One region of the Serratia sp. TSA_130.1 genome, then DNA from elsewhere that is predicted to be linked to it. Evidence: predicted binding sites of a transcription regulator. Region 1 holds the regulator's gene; each other region holds the start of a gene.

Evidence for each region. Region 1 encodes CRP, which controls carbon source genes, mostly activating them, when cyclic AMP is high. Its sites were predicted from a motif close to ATGTGANNNNNNTCACAT; they were not measured.
Region 2: msrB (peptide-methionine (R)-S-oxide reductase MsrB) is a predicted target of CRP. The motif match lies at 2,229-2,246, and genes of this name have one in related genera.
Region 3: deoC (deoxyribose-phosphate aldolase) is a predicted target of CRP. The motif match lies at 1,539-1,556, and genes of this name have one in related genera.

The regions. Positions count from the first base shown of each region.
Region 1 covers NZ_JBQZFS010000008.1:42,057-48,985, forward strand. Annotated here, with positions in the region: gene tauA (taurine ABC transporter substrate-binding protein) at 1-493, opposite strand, end outside; gene ACUTQY_RS21960 (PhzF family phenazine biosynthesis protein) at 608-1,390, opposite strand; gene ACUTQY_RS21965 (LysE family translocator) at 1,402-2,004, opposite strand; gene ACUTQY_RS21970 (hydrolase) at 2,124-3,104, shown strand; gene ACUTQY_RS21975 (YheU family protein) at 3,101-3,334, shown strand; gene ACUTQY_RS21980 (phosphoribulokinase) at 3,486-4,355, shown strand; gene ACUTQY_RS21985 (OsmC family protein) at 4,394-4,801, opposite strand; gene crp (cAMP-activated global transcriptional regulator CRP) at 5,184-5,816, shown strand; gene ACUTQY_RS21995 (YccS/YhfK family putative transporter) at 5,867-6,929, shown strand, end outside.
Region 2 covers NZ_JBQZFS010000001.1:290,223-295,302, forward strand. Annotated here, with positions in the region: gene ACUTQY_RS01300 (glycoside hydrolase family 18 protein) at 33-1,310, shown strand; gene ACUTQY_RS01305 (YeaC family protein) at 1,356-1,628, opposite strand; gene msrB (peptide-methionine (R)-S-oxide reductase MsrB) at 1,692-2,105, opposite strand; gene gapA (glyceraldehyde-3-phosphate dehydrogenase) at 2,454-3,449, shown strand; gene ACUTQY_RS01320 (D-hexose-6-phosphate mutarotase) at 3,644-4,519, shown strand; gene ACUTQY_RS01325 (MipA/OmpV family protein) at 4,614-5,080, opposite strand, start outside.
Region 3 covers NZ_JBQZFS010000002.1:408,774-413,853, reverse strand. Annotated here, with positions in the region: gene deoR (DNA-binding transcriptional repressor DeoR) at 1-662, opposite strand, end outside; gene deoC (deoxyribose-phosphate aldolase) at 816-1,496, opposite strand; gene ACUTQY_RS08680 (hypothetical protein) at 1,714-2,547, shown strand; gene ybjG (undecaprenyl-diphosphate phosphatase) at 2,587-3,192, opposite strand; gene ACUTQY_RS08670 (phosphatase PAP2 family protein) at 3,198-3,932, opposite strand; gene eco (serine protease inhibitor ecotin) at 4,224-4,736, shown strand.

The DNA of each region.
Region 1 (6,929 bases):
CGATGGCCGGCGGCTGCAGATTGAGGATCTTCACCTGTTCAGGCTTGATGCCCCAATGTTTGAGCGAGGCCAGCAGGCTGTAATGAGTCGTAGAAATAAACGGCACCGCGATGCGCTTGCCGATCAGATCCTGCGGGCTTTTGATGTCATTCTTCACCACCAGCGCTTCGGAACTGCCGAGCTGCGAGGCGATGAGGAACACTTCGATGGGGAGTTTTTGGCTGGCGGCCACCGCCAGCGGGCTGGAGCCGATATTGCCGATCTGCACGTCGCCGGAGGCCAGCGCGCGCAACACGCTGGAGCCGCTGTCGAACTTACGCCAGTCGACGGTCGCACCGGACTGTTTGGCGAAGCTGTTTTCCGCCTGCGCCACCTTGGCCGGCTCCGCCGACGTCTGGTACGCCACGGTGACGTCCACCGCATAGGCGCTGGCAGCGCTGAGCGACAGCGCCAGCAGCGCCGCGTTGCGTAAAGAAAAGAGTTTGCCCGCCATGTTCCGCTCCGTTGATAAAAATCTGTTCAGTTGCTGACAGTTTTATCTGAGCGATGACGGGCGATAAAAGAATAAAAAAGTCTTCTTTATTACCTTAGGTAATATTAAAGCGAATCACAGCACGATCGTCCCGCGTAGGAACACGTGAGCGTAGCCGCCGAGCAACGTGCGGTCCCCGTGCAGTTCGCAGAACAGCTCGCCGCCGCGCGCCGAAATCTGCCGGGCGTGCAGCCGATGGCGGCCGAGACGCGCCGTCCAGTAGGGCATCAACGTGCAATGCGCGGAGCCGGTCACCGGATCCTCGCCGCCGTCGAGCGTGAAATAGCGCGAAACGAAGTCCACGGTGTCACCCGGCGCGGTGACGATCACCGCGCGGCCGGCCAATGCGATCAGCGCCGAGATGTCCGGGCGCAGCGCGCGCACCTGCGCCTCATTTTCCACCACCGCCAGCAGCGCTTTCGCCTGCCACACTTCCTGCGGCTGCACGCCCAGCAGCGCCGCGAGGCCCGCCGGTTCGGCGACTTTCTGCGGCGGCCTGGCGGGGAAATCAAGCACCAGCCGCTCCCCGTCCCGCTCATCGCGCTTGACGAACAGCTCGCCGCTGGCCGATCTGAAGCGAATATCCTTCAGCGCCGGGTTAACCGCGCTGAACATCACATGCGCCGCCGCCAGCGTGCCGTGGCCGCAAAGATCGACCTCACGCTCCGGGGTAAACCAGCGAATGGCGGTCATGTCGCCGTCATCCCAGACAAAGCTGGTTTCCGGCAGGCCGATCTCGTTGGCGATCGCCTGCAGCCGCTCCGTCGGCAGCGGCTGCGTCAGCAGGCAGACCCCGGCCGGGTTGCCGCGCAGCCCCTCACCGGTAAAGGCGACCACGTGATAATAGTTTTCCGCCATCGTTCCGCTCCTTAATGCCAAATCAGTAATACACAGGCTGCAGTCAGCAGCCCCATGGAAACGTTGAAGATAATCCAGGCCTTTTTGCTGCGCAGCAGGCGGCCGATCACCGTGCCGAACGCCAGCCAGATAACGCCAGCGACGATGTTGACCGCCAAAATGCCCAGCGCGATCGCCGCAATGGAACCGTTGTACTTATCGCCCGCCAGACTGAAGCTCGCCACCGCGCCCAGCGCCATCAGCCAGGCTTTCGGGTTGAGGAACTGCAACAGCCAGCCCTGATACAGCCGCACCGGCTGCGGCGGCGCCACGTCGGTTTCCAGCTTTTCATAGGCGGCGGTGGCGACTTTCCACGCCAGCCACAGCAGGTACAAACTGCCGAGGATTTTCAGGATCAGGTGCAGCGACGGGTAAACCAGGATCAGGCTGCCGACGCCGAAGGCCACCAGCAGCAAAATGCTTTGCATGCCGAGCATGATGCCGATCATCAGCCACAGCGAACGCATAAAGCCGAAATGAGCGCCGGAGGTGGTCAGCAGCAGGTTATTGGGGCCAGGCGTGATGGCGGCGACCCACAGGAAGCCCAGCATCGAAAGGAATAAACTCGGTTCCATGGCACGGGTGCTCCTCACCCAAGGCGCTTTTTTGCAGTATCATTGTCAGTTATTGGTATTGAAGCTAACAGTGCGCCTGGGATCTCACAATAGTCGCCAACAACATTTTTACTCCGCCTATGCATGACGTCTTTCGCCCCCTGACCGGGGCCAGTAACCCGCACCTGCAAACGCTGTTGCCGCGGCTGGTGCGCCGCCGCGTGTTATTGAAACCGCATTGGCAACGGCTGGAATTGCCCGACGGCGATTTCGTCGATCTCGCCTGGAGCGAGGATCCGGCGCAGGCGCGCGACAAACCGCGCGCGGTGCTGTTCCACGGTCTGGAGGGCAGCTTCTACAGCCCCTACGCGCATGGCCTGCTCAACGCCTGGCGCGAACGTGGCTGGCTCGGGGTGGTGATGCACTTTCGCGGCTGCAGCGGCGTGCCCAACCGCAAACAGCGCATCTACCACTCCGGCGAAACCGAAGACGCGCGCTTCTTCCTGCGCTGGCTGCGCGACAGCTACGGCGAGGTGCCAACCGCGGCGGTAGGCGTTTCACTCGGCGGCAACATGCTGGCCTGTTATCTGGCGCAGCAAGGCGCCGACAGCCTGCTGCAGGCGGCGGTGGTGGTCTCGGCGCCGCTGATGCTGGAGCCCTGCGCCTACCGCATGGAGCAAGGCTTCTCCCGCGTCTATCAGCGCTACCTGTTGGGGCAGCTGAAACAAAACGCCACCCGCAAACTGTTGCACTACCCGGACACCCTGCCGCTCAAGCTGTCGCAGCTGAACGGGTTGCGGCGCATCCGCGAATTCGACGACGCCATCACCTCGCGCATTCACGGCTTCAGCGACGCCACCGATTATTATCGCCGCTGCAGCGCCCTGCCGCTGTTGCCGGCGATCCAAACGCCGCTGCTGATCATCCATGCGAAGGACGATCCCTTCATGACCCATGAGGTGATCCCCGACGTCGCCGGCCTGCCGCGCAATATCGAATATCAGCTGACCGAGTTCGGCGGCCACGTCGGCTTTGTCGGCGGCACGCTGAAAAAACCGCACATGTGGCTGGAGCATCGCATTCCGGCCTGGCTTTCCCCTTATCTGGACATCCCGACGTGATCATTCCCTGGCAAGAACTGGCAACCGACACCCTGAACAGCCTGATCGAATCCTTTGTGCTGCGTGAAGGCACCGATTACGGCGAGCACGAACGATCGCTGGAGCAGAAGGTGGAGGACGTGCGCCGCCAGCTGAAAAACGGCGAGGTGGTGCTGGTGTGGTCGGAACTGCATGAGAGCGTCAACATCATGCCGCGCGGTCAGTTCCGCGCCGGGCAGGAAGAAATTTAGTGGCGCCCGGTTCTATGACTGACGGAAAAAATCAGGTAACAATGGGACATTGCAAACCAGCGCGCGCCATTTTTTCCTGACATAGAGAGCGTCAACAAGAGCCACAATAATCCCCTGACGCCGGCGCATTCAACACGGAGTGACAACCACCATGTCTGCCAAACATCCCGTTATCGCGGTGACCGGTTCCAGCGGCGCCGGCACCACCACCACCAGCGTGGCGTTCCGCAAAATCTTCCAACAGCTCAACATTCGCGCCGCCGAGCTGGAGGGCGACAGCTTCCACCGCTACACCCGGCCGGAAATGGACGCGGCGATCCGCAAGGCGCGCGATCTGGGTAGACACATCAGCTATTTCGGCCCCGAGGCCAACGACTTCGGCCTGCTGCAGCAGAGCTTTATCGAGTACGGCAAAAACGGCACCGGCCGTTCGCGCAAGTACCTGCACACCTACGACGAAGCGGTGCCCTACAATCAGGTGCCGGGCACCTTCACCCCGTGGGAGCCGCTGCCGGCGCCGACCGACGTGCTGTTCTACGAGGGGCTGCACGGCGGTGTGGTCACCGAGCACCATGACGTGGCCAACCACGTCGATCTGCTGGTCGGCGTGGTGCCGATCGTCAACCTGGAGTGGATACAGAAGCTGATCCGCGATACCGGCGAACGCGGCCACTCCCGCGAGGCGGTGATGGATTCGGTGGTGCGTTCGATGGAAGACTACATCAACTACATCACGCCGCAGTTCTCGCGCACCCACATCAACTTCCAGCGCGTACCGACGGTGGATACTTCCAACCCGTTCGCCGCCAAAGCCATTCCCTCACTGGATGAAAGCTTCGTGGTGATCCACTTCCGCGGGCTGGATCAGATTGACTTCCCCTATTTGCTGGCGATGCTGCAGGGCTCGTTTATCTCGCACATCAATACGTTAGTGGTGCCGGGCGGCAAGATGGGGCTGGCGATGGAGCTGATCATGGCGCCGCTGGTACAGCGGCTGCTGGAAGGCAAGAAGATCGAATAAACGCGTTGAGCGCGGCGGCGGGCCGCGCTCCGTCTCGATTACGCCGGCTGGCGGATCTCGAAGCTGTGGGTCACCGTGGCGGCCTTGTTGAGCATCAGCGCCACCGAGCAGTACTTCTCCGCCGACAGGTTCACCGCTCGCTCTACGATTTTGTCGGTCAGATCCTGGCCGGTGACGATGAAGTGCAGGTTGATATGGGTGAACAACCGCGGGGCTTCTGCACGGCGCTCGGAGGTCAGCTTCACCTCGCAGTCGCGCACGTCGTTGCGCCCTTTTTGCAGGATGGACACCACGTCGATCGCGCTGCAGCCACCCACCGACATCAGCACCATCTCCATCGGGCTGGGCGCTTTATCGCCGGCGTTGCCGTCCATCAGCACCTGGTGGCCGGAGGCCGATTCACCCAAAAACGTTAACCCTTCCACCCACTTAACTCTTGCCTGCATTCTGGTCACTCCGGTTGATTTCTTAAAATCAGAGTACGCTTTCGCATAGAAACAGGCAACGTAACCTGATGCTAATCATGCTGAAGCGAGACAACACGAGACACCCGCCTTACTCTGTGCTACAAACAGAGCCGCAATAAATCTTTCCGGGACACTGAATTTCAGGGAAACGCCCAGAGAAAGGCTCCTTTACCGGTATGTTAACAGAATGTAGCTTGCAGCGCTTACGGCAAGTTAATATGCTAGAGCGACAGCGTATTTTTATGACACGCCTCAAAACTTGCCGGTAGCCCTCGCTCATAACTGCGGCTACAGGCGGGTTTTACAGGGAACTCTGACCCCTGTGACACAAGGCAGCGATAACAACAGAGGATAACAGCGAATGGTTCTCGGCAAACCGCAAACAGACCCTACTCTCGAATGGTTCCTGTCTCATTGCCATATCCACAAATATCCATCGAAGAGTACGCTGATTCACCAAGGTGAAAAGGCCGAAACGCTTTACTACATCGTGAAAGGCTCCGTCGCGGTGCTGATCAAGGATGAAGAAGGTAAAGAGATGATCCTGTCCTACCTCAACCAGGGGGATTTCATCGGCGAGCTCGGATTGTTCGAAGAAGGTCAGGAGCGCAGCGCCTGGGTTCGCGCCAAAACCGCCTGTGAAGTGGCCGAAATTTCCTACAAGAAATTCCGCCAGTTGATCCAGGTTAACCCGGACATCCTGATGCGTCTGTCCGCCCAAATGGCGAGCCGCCTGCAGGTCACTTCCGAAAAAGTGGGCAACCTCGCCTTCCTGGACGTCACCGGCCGCATCGCGCAAACCCTGCTGAATCTGGCGAAGCAACCCGACGCCATGACTCACCCGGACGGCATGCAGATCAAGATCACCCGCCAGGAAATCGGCCAGATCGTCGGCTGCTCGCGTGAAACCGTTGGCCGTATTCTGAAAATGCTGGAAGACCAAAACCTGATTTCCGCCCACGGCAAGACCATTGTCGTCTACGGCACCCGTTAATCCCTGAAGAAACGGCGCAATCTGCGCCGTTTTTTTGTCTGCTCTCTGCCATGTGGCGCCGCCTGATTTACCACCCGGAAGTCAACTACGCACTGCGACAAACGCTGGTGTTGTGCCTGCCGGTGCTGTTTGGCCTGCTGATTGGCCAGCTGCAGCTCGGCCTGATGTTCTCTCTGGTGCCCGCCTGCTGCAATATCGCCGGTCTGGACACGCCGCATAGGCGCTTCTTTAAACGGCTGATCGTCGGCGGTGCGCTGTTTGCCCTCAGCAGCCTGCTGCTGCAACAAGCCCTGCTGTGGCACGTGCCGCTGCCGGCGCTGATGCTGGGCCTGGCGCTGCTGCTCGGCGTCACCGGCGAAATCAGCCCGCTGCACGCCCGGCTGTTGCCGGCGGCGCTGGTGGCCGCCATCTTCTCCCTCAGCATGGCCGGCACCGTGCCTCTCTGGCAGGCGCCGCTGCTGTACGCGATCGGCACCGCCTGGTACGGCTTATTCACCTGGTTCTGGTTCCGGCTGTGGAAAGAGCAGCCGATGCGCGAGACGCTGAGCCAGCTCTATCTGGAACTGGCGGACTACTTCGAAGCCAAATACTCGCTGCTGACTCAGCACACCGATCCGCAGACCGCTCTGCCGCCGCTGCTGGTGCGCCAGCAAAAGGTGATGGATCTGATCAGCCTGCTGTACCAACAGCTTAATTTCCTGCCGCACGCCAACAACCTCGATCAAAAGCGTCTGCAACGCGCCTTTCAGGTGGCGATGGATCTGCAGGAGCACATCACCGTCAGCCTGCACTTGCCGGAGGAAGTACAAAAACTGATGGAGCAGAGCCAGGCCGAAGCGATCATTCGCCGCAACGCTCAGGTGATCGCCGGGCGGCTGCGCGTGGTGGCGCACGATATTCTCTACCATCAACATTCGAAGCGCTTTTCCATGACGCACGAACTGGCGGCGCTGGAAAAAATGGCGGCGCAGCATCCCGACAACCCGGTCGGCCAGTTTTGTTACTACCATTTCAGCCGCATTGCCCGCCTGCTGCGCACCCAGCATCCGCTGTACCGCCGCGATTTGATGCCCAGCCAGCATCGCCTGCCGTTTTGGCCGGCGTTGGCCAGCT
Region 2 (5,080 bases), on a different contig from region 1:
CGGTCGGCCTTGCCGATCCCAAGGAGACAAACATGAAAATAACCCGAAAACTGCTGCCTTTGCTGGCAGCGGTGCAGTTGGCTATCGCCGGTACCGGCGCGGCTCAGGCGGCCTATCTCTCCGTCGGCTACTTCAACGGCGGCGGCGACGTCACCGCCGGCCCCGGTGGTGACATCGACAAGCTGGACGTGACGCAAATCACCCACCTCAACTATTCGTTTGGCCTGATCTACAACGACGAGAAAGACGAAACCAATGCGGCGCTGAAAGACCCTGCTCGCCGCCACCAGATCTACCTGTCACCGAAAGTCACGGCCGATCTGCAACGTCTGCCGGTGCTGCGCAAACAGAACCCCGAGCTGAAAGTGCTGTTGTCGGTCGGAGGCTGGGGCGCACGCGGTTTCTCCGGCGCCGCCGCCACCGCGGAAAACCGGGCGATTTTCATTCGCTCCGCGTTGCAGGTGATCGAACAGTACCGGCTGGATGGGATCGATCTGGACTGGGAATACCCGGTAAACGGCGCATGGGGTTTGGTGGAAAGCCAACCGGCAGACCGCGACAACTTCACCCTGCTGCTGAAAGAGCTTCATCAGACGCTGGGTAAAGGCAAACTGTTGACCATCGCCGTTGGCGCCAACGTCAAAAGCCCACGTGAATGGGTCGATGTAAAAAATATTGCGCCCTACCTCAATTACATCAATCTGATGACCTACGACATGGCTTACGGCACGCAGTACTTCAATGCCAACCTGTACGATTCAACGCGTTGGCCAACCGTAGCCGCCGCCGATCGCTACAGCGCCGATAACGTGGTAAAGCATTATCTGGCCGCCGGTCTGAAACCGGCGCAGATGAACCTGGGTATCGGTTTCTACGGCCGGGTACCGAAACGGGCGACCGAGGCGGGCATCGACTGGGACAAACCGGATGCCGCCAACCATCCGGTGACGCAGCCTTACTTCAGCGCGCGAGAAATCGCCCTGTTCCGCACGCTGGGATTGGATCTCAGCAAAGACACTTATTTTAAATACCGCGATATCGTCAACAAATTGCTCAACGATCCGCAGCAGCGTTTCCGCGAGCACTGGGATGACGACGCCAAAGTGCCATACCTGACGCTGCAATCCGCCGAAGGCAAGCCGCTGTTCGCCATTTCGTACGAGAACCCGCGTTCGGTGGCCATCAAGGCCGATTATATTAAAAGCCAGGGATTGGGCGGTGCGATGTTCTGGGAATACGGCGCAGACGACAACAACCGGCTGGCGCAGCAGCTGGCGGAATCGCTGGGCATAAAGGGCGAGAAACGTTGAATCGACGGGGCGATGGCGACATCGCCCCGCTTTAGGGGTGGAGCCTTACTGCGGCTTGAGTTTCACCAGCGGCTCGGCAACGAACTGCTGCTTCAGCTCTTGTTTGCTCTTCATCACGATCTGCCCGTCGGTGCCGATGCTCATATGCTGCGGATCGACGTTGTTCATCGACTGCCACAGCATCACCGCCTGCAGGCTGTTTTCCTTTTGCTCCGGCGTCAGCGCCACGCCGTCCGGCCATTTGCCCAGTTCAACCGCCTGCACCAGGCGTTGGTATATCTCGGGCGTCATCGCCGCAATCAGATCTTTCACGTCCATCAGGGCCCTTCTCGCTTACGGAAGAATAATTAGCTGAATCGATTTTGTTGGTTAAATTACCGCTTAACCGGCCGTTTGATCGCCATTTTCGCCATCGGTGAAACTCAGCGAGGCGGAATTGACGCAGTAACGGTCACCGGTCGGCTGCGGGCCATCGGGGAATACATGCCCCAGGTGCGCGTCGCAGTGGCCACAGCGGATTTCAACACGATGCATATTATGTGAATTATCATCAAGATAACGGATTGCATCGGCGGAAACCGGCTCGTAAAAGCTGGGCCAGCCGCAGCCGGAATCGTATTTGGTTTCGGAATAGAACAGCGGCTGGTTACAGCACAGACAATGGTACACGCCCTCACGCTTGTTATGCAGCAATTTGCCGCTAAACGGCGCTTCGGTGCCACGCTGTTGCGTGACATAACGTTGGATTTCATTCAGTTCCGTGACCGGATGAGCGGGGGTTGTCTCTTTAGCCATTTGTGCTTATCTCTGAATGTGGATAATGTCAACGAAAACAATGATTAATAATAACAAAAAATTAACACCGCTGCAGGGGTTTTTGGCCTAAACTGTAGCCCATAAAGGCCACGTCACGATGATATGTGATAGCGATCACACATCTTGCGTATGCTGACTTTATACTTGGCGGCTTGTCCCCATATAACGGATGAGGCCGAGCGCAAATGGACTGTGCAATAAGCGTGCAAAACCACCCTTCCGGTTTGACTTGCCGCAAGTATTGACACGATTCCGCTTGACGCTGGGTAAGGTTTTTGTAATTTTACAACCAACCTTTTATTCACTAACAAATAGCTGGTGGAATATATGACTATCAAAGTAGGTATCAACGGTTTTGGCCGTATCGGTCGCATTGTTTTCCGTGCTGCTCAAGAGCGTTCTGACATCGAGATCGTTGCAATCAACGACCTGTTGGACGCAGAGTACATGGCTTACATGCTGAAGTATGACTCTACTCACGGCCGTTTCAACGGTACGGTAGAAGTTAAAGACGGCCACCTGGTTGTTAACGGCAAAACCATCCGTGTTACCGCAGAGAAAGACCCGGCTAACCTGAAGTGGAACGAAGTGGGCGTTGATGTGGTTGCTGAAGCGACCGGTATCTTCCTGACCGACGAAACCGCACGTAAACACATCACCGCCGGCGCTAAAAAAGTGGTTCTGACTGGCCCATCCAAAGATGCGACCCCAATGTTCGTTCGCGGCGCCAACTTTGACAAATATGCCGGCCAGGACATCGTGTCCAACGCCTCTTGCACCACCAACTGCCTGGCGCCGCTGGCTAAAGTCATCAACGACAACTTCGGTATCGTTGAAGGCCTGATGACCACCGTTCACGCCACCACCGCGACTCAGAAAACCGTTGATGGCCCGTCTCACAAAGACTGGCGCGGCGGCCGCGGCGCATCCCAGAACATCATCCCTTCTTCTACCGGCGCAGCGAAAGCGGTTGGCGTGGTTCTGCCAGAGCTGAAAGGCAAACTGACCGGCATGGCGTTCCGCGTACCGACCCCTAACGTGTCCGTTGTTGACCTGACCGTGCGTCTGGAAAAAGCGGCTACCTACGAAGAAATCAAGAAAGCCATCAAAGACGCCGCTGAAGGCTCTATGAAAGGCGTTCTGGGCTATGTTGAAGACGACGTGGTTTCCACCGACTTCAACGGCGAAGTGCTGACTTCCGTGTTCGATGCCAAAGCCGGTATCGCACTGAACGACAACTTCGTGAAACTGGTTTCCTGGTACGACAACGAAACCGGCTACTCCAACAAGGTTCTGGATCTGATCGCTCACATCTCCAAGTAATGGCATGATGTTAAGCTGATAATGAGGGCGACATTTTTTTGTCGCCCTTTTTTTACCCGTCATCTTTCGAGTCACAGCGTTGTTCGCTGCACACACTCACCTCAGTCACTGTCTAAGCATGCGCCTGAGGGCCTGGTTGTGACCCGAAAGCTAATAGGGTCCATTTCTATTTCCGGCAAACAATAGGTTATGAAATGAACGAGAAAATTTTCACCCTGCCCGTTTCCGAACAGATTTCTCCTTACATCAGCCAGCGCCAACTCGATGAGCTGGGCGTGGTGGTCGTGTCGCACCCGAAAGTGCGCGCGGCGGTCGCGCTGCAGGGCGCCCATTTGCTGGCCTGGCAGCCCAGCGGTGAGCAGCCGGTGATTTGGCTCAGCAACAACACGCCTTTCGCCAAAGGCAAGGCCATCCGCGGCGGCGTGCCGATCTGCTGGCCGTGGTTCGGCCCGGTGGCGCAACCCTCCCACGGGTTCGCCCGCAACCAGCCCTGGAGCCTGACGGCGCACGATGAAGATGACAACGGCGTCATCCTGACCTTTACGCTGAAAGACAATGAGCAGACCCGCAAGCTGTGGCCGCACGCCTTCACGCTGATTGCTCGCTTCAAGCTGGGTGAAGAGTGCGAGATCGAACTGGAATCGCACGGCGATTATCAAGCCACGGCGGCGCTGCACAGCTACTTCCAGGTTGGCGATATCGATCGGGTCAGCGTGGCGGGCCTGGGCGAACCTTATATTGATAAGGTGGCGGGCGGCGTCGAAGCGCGTCAGACGGGCGAAGTGACCTTCGTCGGCCAAACTGACCGCGTCTATACCCGTCCGGAGGCCTTCAGCCTGATCCGCGATCCGGCGCTCGCACGCACCATCGAGGTTCATCACCATCATATGAGCGACGTTATCGCCTGGAACCCCGGCGTAGAGCTGTCCTGCAGCATGGGAGACATGCCGAACGACGGTTACAAGACCATGGTCTGCGTTGAGACCGGGCGCGTCAGCAAACCGCTGGTCGCCGCCGGCGAACAACCCGCCCGTTTGGGTGTGACCTTCCGCAGCCGTAAAAAGGCCTGAAACCCCGTGCGCGTCAGCGCACTACGGATGTGCAAAAGGGGCGCTCGCGCCCCTTTTTGATGCACACCATGCACACTTATCGTGCAATGCGCGATTAGAAGGTGTAGCTCACACCCGTCATCAGCAAACCGGTGTAAGATTTATCCACCATCGGGCTGTCTTTCACTTCATCCGACAACTTCACATAGCGGCCGAGGAAGAAGGCGTTCCAGCTCTTGTTGATCTGGTAATTGGCGCTCAGCTCGAGATACGGCGCCCAGCTATCGCTCGGGGTGTAGCTGTCCAGACCGCTGCGGCGCGATTCATTGGCGCTGACGCCATAGTAATATTTGTTCTGGTTTTTGCTGTTCCACATCACGCCTACGCCCGGAACCAGCGTCAACGCGTCCAGATCAAACTTGTACAGATAAGCCACATCGCCCACCAGCCCGTTGCTGTAGTTCAGCGTGTCGCCGGTGAAGGTGGTGCGAATGGTGCCCCACTCTGCGTTGTGTGAATAGGCCAGGCCGGCCATCAGCGTGCCGCGACGCTTGTCGAGACGCTTCATGCGATCGTCGTCGC
Region 3 (5,080 bases), on a different contig from region 1:
CAGGCCGGCTTGATTTTGCCGAACTTGCTGTGATCCGCCACCAGGATCTTTTGCTGCGCCATCGCCATTGCGCGATGCTTCATCTCCAGCTCGTCGAAGTTAAAGCAGGTGGCGCCGTGCCGCAGGCTGAGACCGGCGGCGGAGATAAAGGCGATGTTCGGGCAGATGTGATCGAGCTCATTGCGGCCGCCGACGCTGGAAAAGATGTAGTTGTTCGGTTTGAACTCGCCGCCGCACAGGATCACCTTGCAATTCGGTTTGTCTTGCAGCGCCAGGAAGGTGTTCAGCGAATGGCACACGGCGGTGAAGGTCAGTTCGTCGGCAATGGCGTCTATGATCGTCGGGGTGGTGGTCCCGCAGTCGAAAAACACCGTGTCGTTTTCATTGATCAACGGCGCCGCCAGCAGGCCGATGCGCCGTTTCTCCATGACCTGTTTGGCTTTTTGATCGGAAACGAAGTAGTTGGTCACGCCGTTGCTGCGCGGATCGGTCACCACATAGCCGCCGAGCAGCACCACCGCCGCCGGCTCGGCGCTCAGATCGCGGCGAATGGTCATCTCCGAGACCCCCAGCAGCGCGGCGGCTTCTTTCAGGTGGATCTTGTCAGCGCGTTTTAACGCCTGAACTAACCGGTTGATACGTTCTTCGCGCCGCGTTTCCATAGATCCGTCTTCCCACAGGTAGTAGAGGTAAAAAAGCGTGCCGCCGTTTCCGGCGCTAAACACAACGATGCGGGGCAATATCGGGCCGCATCGGCCGCCCGTATTGTCCCGCATCGGAGTGTATTGGCTGCGCCCGTCAAGGCGCGCCGACGATCAGTAGCTGCCAGCCGCCGCCTGCGCGCCGGATACGATGGCAACGCCGGAGCTGGTGCCGATACGCGTGGCGCCGGCTTTGATCATCTTCTCGGCGGTGGCGCGATCGCGCACGGCGCCGGAAGCTTTCACGCCCATTTCGCTGCCCACCGTCTCGCGCATCAGTTTGACGTGCTCTTCCCGAGCGCCGCCGGTGCTGAAGCCGGTGGAGGTTTTAACGAAGGCGACATCGAGTTCGCGACACATTTCACAAACCTGGACGATCTGCGCATCGCTGAGCAGGCAGGTTTCCAATATTACCTTCAACGGGATCGCCGCGCAAACCTCGCGCACGGCGGCGATGTCGGCTTTCACTTCGTCCAGCAGGCCGCTTTTCAGCCAGCCGACGTTGATCACCATATCGATCTCTTGCGCGCCGGCGGCGATCGCCGCTTTGGCTTCAAAGGCTTTGGCGACGGTCAGGCCGGCACCCAGCGGGAAACCGATCACCGAGCAGACTTTCACGGTGCTTTCCTGCAGCAGCTGGGCTGCCAACGGCACGTAGCCGGAGTTGACGCACACCGCATAGAAGTTGTGCTGCTGGGCTTCTTCGCACAGTTTGGCGATCTGCATTTCGGTGGCGTCCATGGCCAGCAGGGTGTGGTCGACATAGCGGGCGTAATCGATGTTTTCGGAGGTCATCGCGGTTCCTTAATGAAGTTGAGAAAAGAGCGTTGATAGAGAATGTGAAAATAATAACATTACAATGCGGGTAAACCTAGCGGGATTTGAAAAATGTCGACGAGATCATAGTTATCTCACTGTTATATGTATAACTTAGGGGAGGTGTATTTGTTATTTAAATAACATTTTCAGCGGCCGCTCGCGGCCTGCGCGGGCGAAATGTCGAGGGAAAACGATGAAAATCAACATTGATCTGGTTCCTGCCGCGTTCGGGGCGCATCGGCAGGCGCTGTTCCGCAATGCGGATTTCGCGGTGAGCGCCCATCGCTGCGCAGAGCGCGGGCCAATGCTGACGCTGGCGAATCGGCGCGGGGCATTGACGGTCTTGCCGTATCAGGGCCTGGCGATTTGGGATGCTGAATTTGACGGTTACTCATTGAAATCGGGCCGCCGCAGCGGGCGGGGCGCTGGAAGAAAGCGCGATGATGTCGCCGCGTTCTGCCCCGCCTGGCCGAGTCACGACGGCGCATCGCTCCAGATGCAACGCGTGTGGCTGCAGCTGGCGGGCGACGAGCTGACGTTGCAGGGCGAAGGCGAGCGGTTGGGCGAGGGATGGCGCATCGGCCCGGCGCTGCGTTTGGCGGCGCAGAGCGCGCAGTTCGCCATTGAGATGAAAGTCACCAATCTGGCCGATCGGCCGCAGCCGCTGCGCTATGTGTGCCGCCTCAACTACGATTGCATTCCCGACGCGGTATTCCGCCAAAACTTGCCGACGCCGGCGCTGTTGGGGGAGGCGCTCGGGCAGGAACTGCTGTGTTCCGAGGATCTGTCGCGCTACGTGGACCGAGCCGAATTCTTTATGCTGGCGCCGCAAGGCCGGCGCTATGTAACGCGTTTCGCCACCGGGCAATTCAACTATGGTCTCCGGCGCATCGCCGTTCAGGGCAACCGGCAGTTGCTTTCCTTTATCCAGCCGGCAAACTGCCGCCCGAATGCGCCAGAGGGTGAGGGAGTGATGCTGGGAGCGGGAAAAACGCGGGCGTTCTGCGTGACTACCGGCGTGGTGTGAAATAAGCAGGGGCGGTAACGCCCCTGCCATGTTGTGCGGTTACTCTTTCACCCAACCGCGGCGAATGGCGAAGGCGAACAGGAAACGATACAGGCGCGAGAGCCTGTCGGCGATGACATCGCCGAACAGATTCCACACCAGTTGGGCGAACAGGCAGCCCACCAGGCCGAGCAGGAAACCGCCGACCATATCCAGCGGCCAGTGCACGCCGAGGTAAACGCGTGACCAGGCGATGCCGACGGCGACGATCATCAGCAGCACGCCGGACCAAACGCGGTGCCAGAACAGGAACGCCAGCGCGAAGGTAAAGATGGCGGTGCCGTGATCGCTCGGGAACGAGCTGTCCGGCGCGTGTGGCAGGAAGGTATAACCAACGCCGGCGACGAACGGGCGCTCATGCGGCAGCAGCGCGCCGATAGCGGAAGCGGCAAGCATGGCGAACAGCAGCGCGATAGTGGTTTTCGCTACCACCTGGCGTTGCGAAACCAGCTGGCTTTGCGGCCCCCACAGCCAAAGACCGACGATCAGCAGCGGCACGATGATGATCAGATCGCGCGCCAAAAAGGTGGCGAAATCGATCATCCATTCGGGAGACGCCGGAGTCGCATTGATCCAGGCGAAAAGAAAATGGTTCAACTGTTCCATAACCGTTACCTCGTCTTGCGGCGCCAATAGCCGCTAACCGTCCAATAAATAGCCAACTGGCTTAACCAAACCCACCAACCCGCCCACAGGTTATGGGTAAGAAAATGTGCGCCGCGCATGATCTGACCAAAGCCCATCACCATGCCAAGCGCGATGCCGCCGCACCAACACCACCAGGCGAGGCGCGGACGCTGCGGATAAAACAGGAAAAACAACGCCATCACCGCGAAACCGCTCGAGGCGTGCCCGCCGGGGAAACAGCGGCCGGGGCCCGGCAGCGCCGGTACCGCGCCGAATAGCGGGAAAGACATCGCTTTGCCGCCGTACTCAATCAGATCCCACGGGCAGGAGTGCGCGCTGGTGGCTTTGAGAATGCCCACCACCAGCGGGCCGATGCCAATCAGCAGCATGGTCACGATCAGGCGCGCGCTGCGGCGATAGATGCCCCAAAACAGCGTCAGCACCGCCCCTACGATCACTATCTGCTTCAACAGGCGGTGATTGATCAGATCCAGCCAATAATTGTTTTGCCACGGGAAATGCCCGCTGGCGGCATCGTACCAATAGTTGCTGATCGCCCAATCCAGCTGTTCGTTGCGGGAGAGCCACAGAAACGCCAGACCGCTGATCAGCAGGCCAAAAACCTGCCAACGGTAAAAGGATGTCGACAGGGAGTAAAGGGCGGTTGTCTTAATTTGCGGTGTCGTTGAGGATTGATTTAATGACGATTCTGGATTCACGCGCAGGCTCGGTGACAGGATTGAATGACGTCACTGTAATAATTCTGTCTTAAGAAAACCTTAGTCCGCCGGCAAGAAAACCCTATCTGATACACCCGCTTGTGCGAAGGTAATCGCTTGTTTTTCTCGTCTTAACCCGAGGGTGTGCTGGCTAATTGCTCCGCTTAACGGTTTATATCAGGCGATTGTCACTATTTATCACCTATTGTAAAGAAGATTAAACCTGTGGCGGGCTTGGCGGTAGTGTATTAGTTTATAGTCGGATTATTTGACAAAGTGTAGGGATAAAACATGAACAAGGCATCCGTTGTATTTTCCGGCCTGCTGATGGCCGTTTCCGCTGGCGCTATGGCGGCGACCTCTGGCGATGACGCAGACATGAGCAAACAGCCGCTGGAAAAAGTCGCGCCTTACCCGAAAGCCGAGAAGGGCATGAATCGCCAGGTGATCTACCTGCCGAAGCAAGAGCACGAAGAGAACTACAAGGTAGAACTGCTGATCGGCAAGACGCTGGAAGTGGACTGCAACCGCCATATGATTGGCGGCACGCTGGAGACCAAAACCCTGTCCGGCTGGGGTTACGACTACCTGGTGCTGGAGAAGCTGTCTGAACCGGCCTCGACCATGATGGCCTGCCCGGACAATACCAAGACCAAGAAATTCATCGCTGCCAACCTGGGCGACGCCGCGATGCAGCGCTACAACAGCCGCCTGCCGATCGTGGTGTATGCGCCGAAAGACGCGGAAGTGAAATACCGCATCTGGAAAGCCGAAGACACCGTAAGCCAGGCTGAGCAGAAATAACCGCCGCCTGACGCCGCTCTGCTGGCCATTCCTGGTTGGCGGAGCCTTTCTCCTTCCTGTCTCCTTATCATTCCCGCATCTTTGACACTCGACTGATTGCTTTCGGACGTGGCTTTTAGGCGCGACATGGCAACGAAATACGCAAGTCAATACCTCTTCACAAGGGCACAGGAAGCACGCAGCTGCATGGATGGGAGAGGATGCGCGCGTATAGAAATAGAGCAAAGAAATCTTTACTGAAGTGTGATAATTTTGCGCATTCCCTATTAATGGAATGACACAGAAGATAAGGATATCCAATGCGTTATCGTTCGCTAACGCTCGACGAGCCCCGTAAAAGCCGC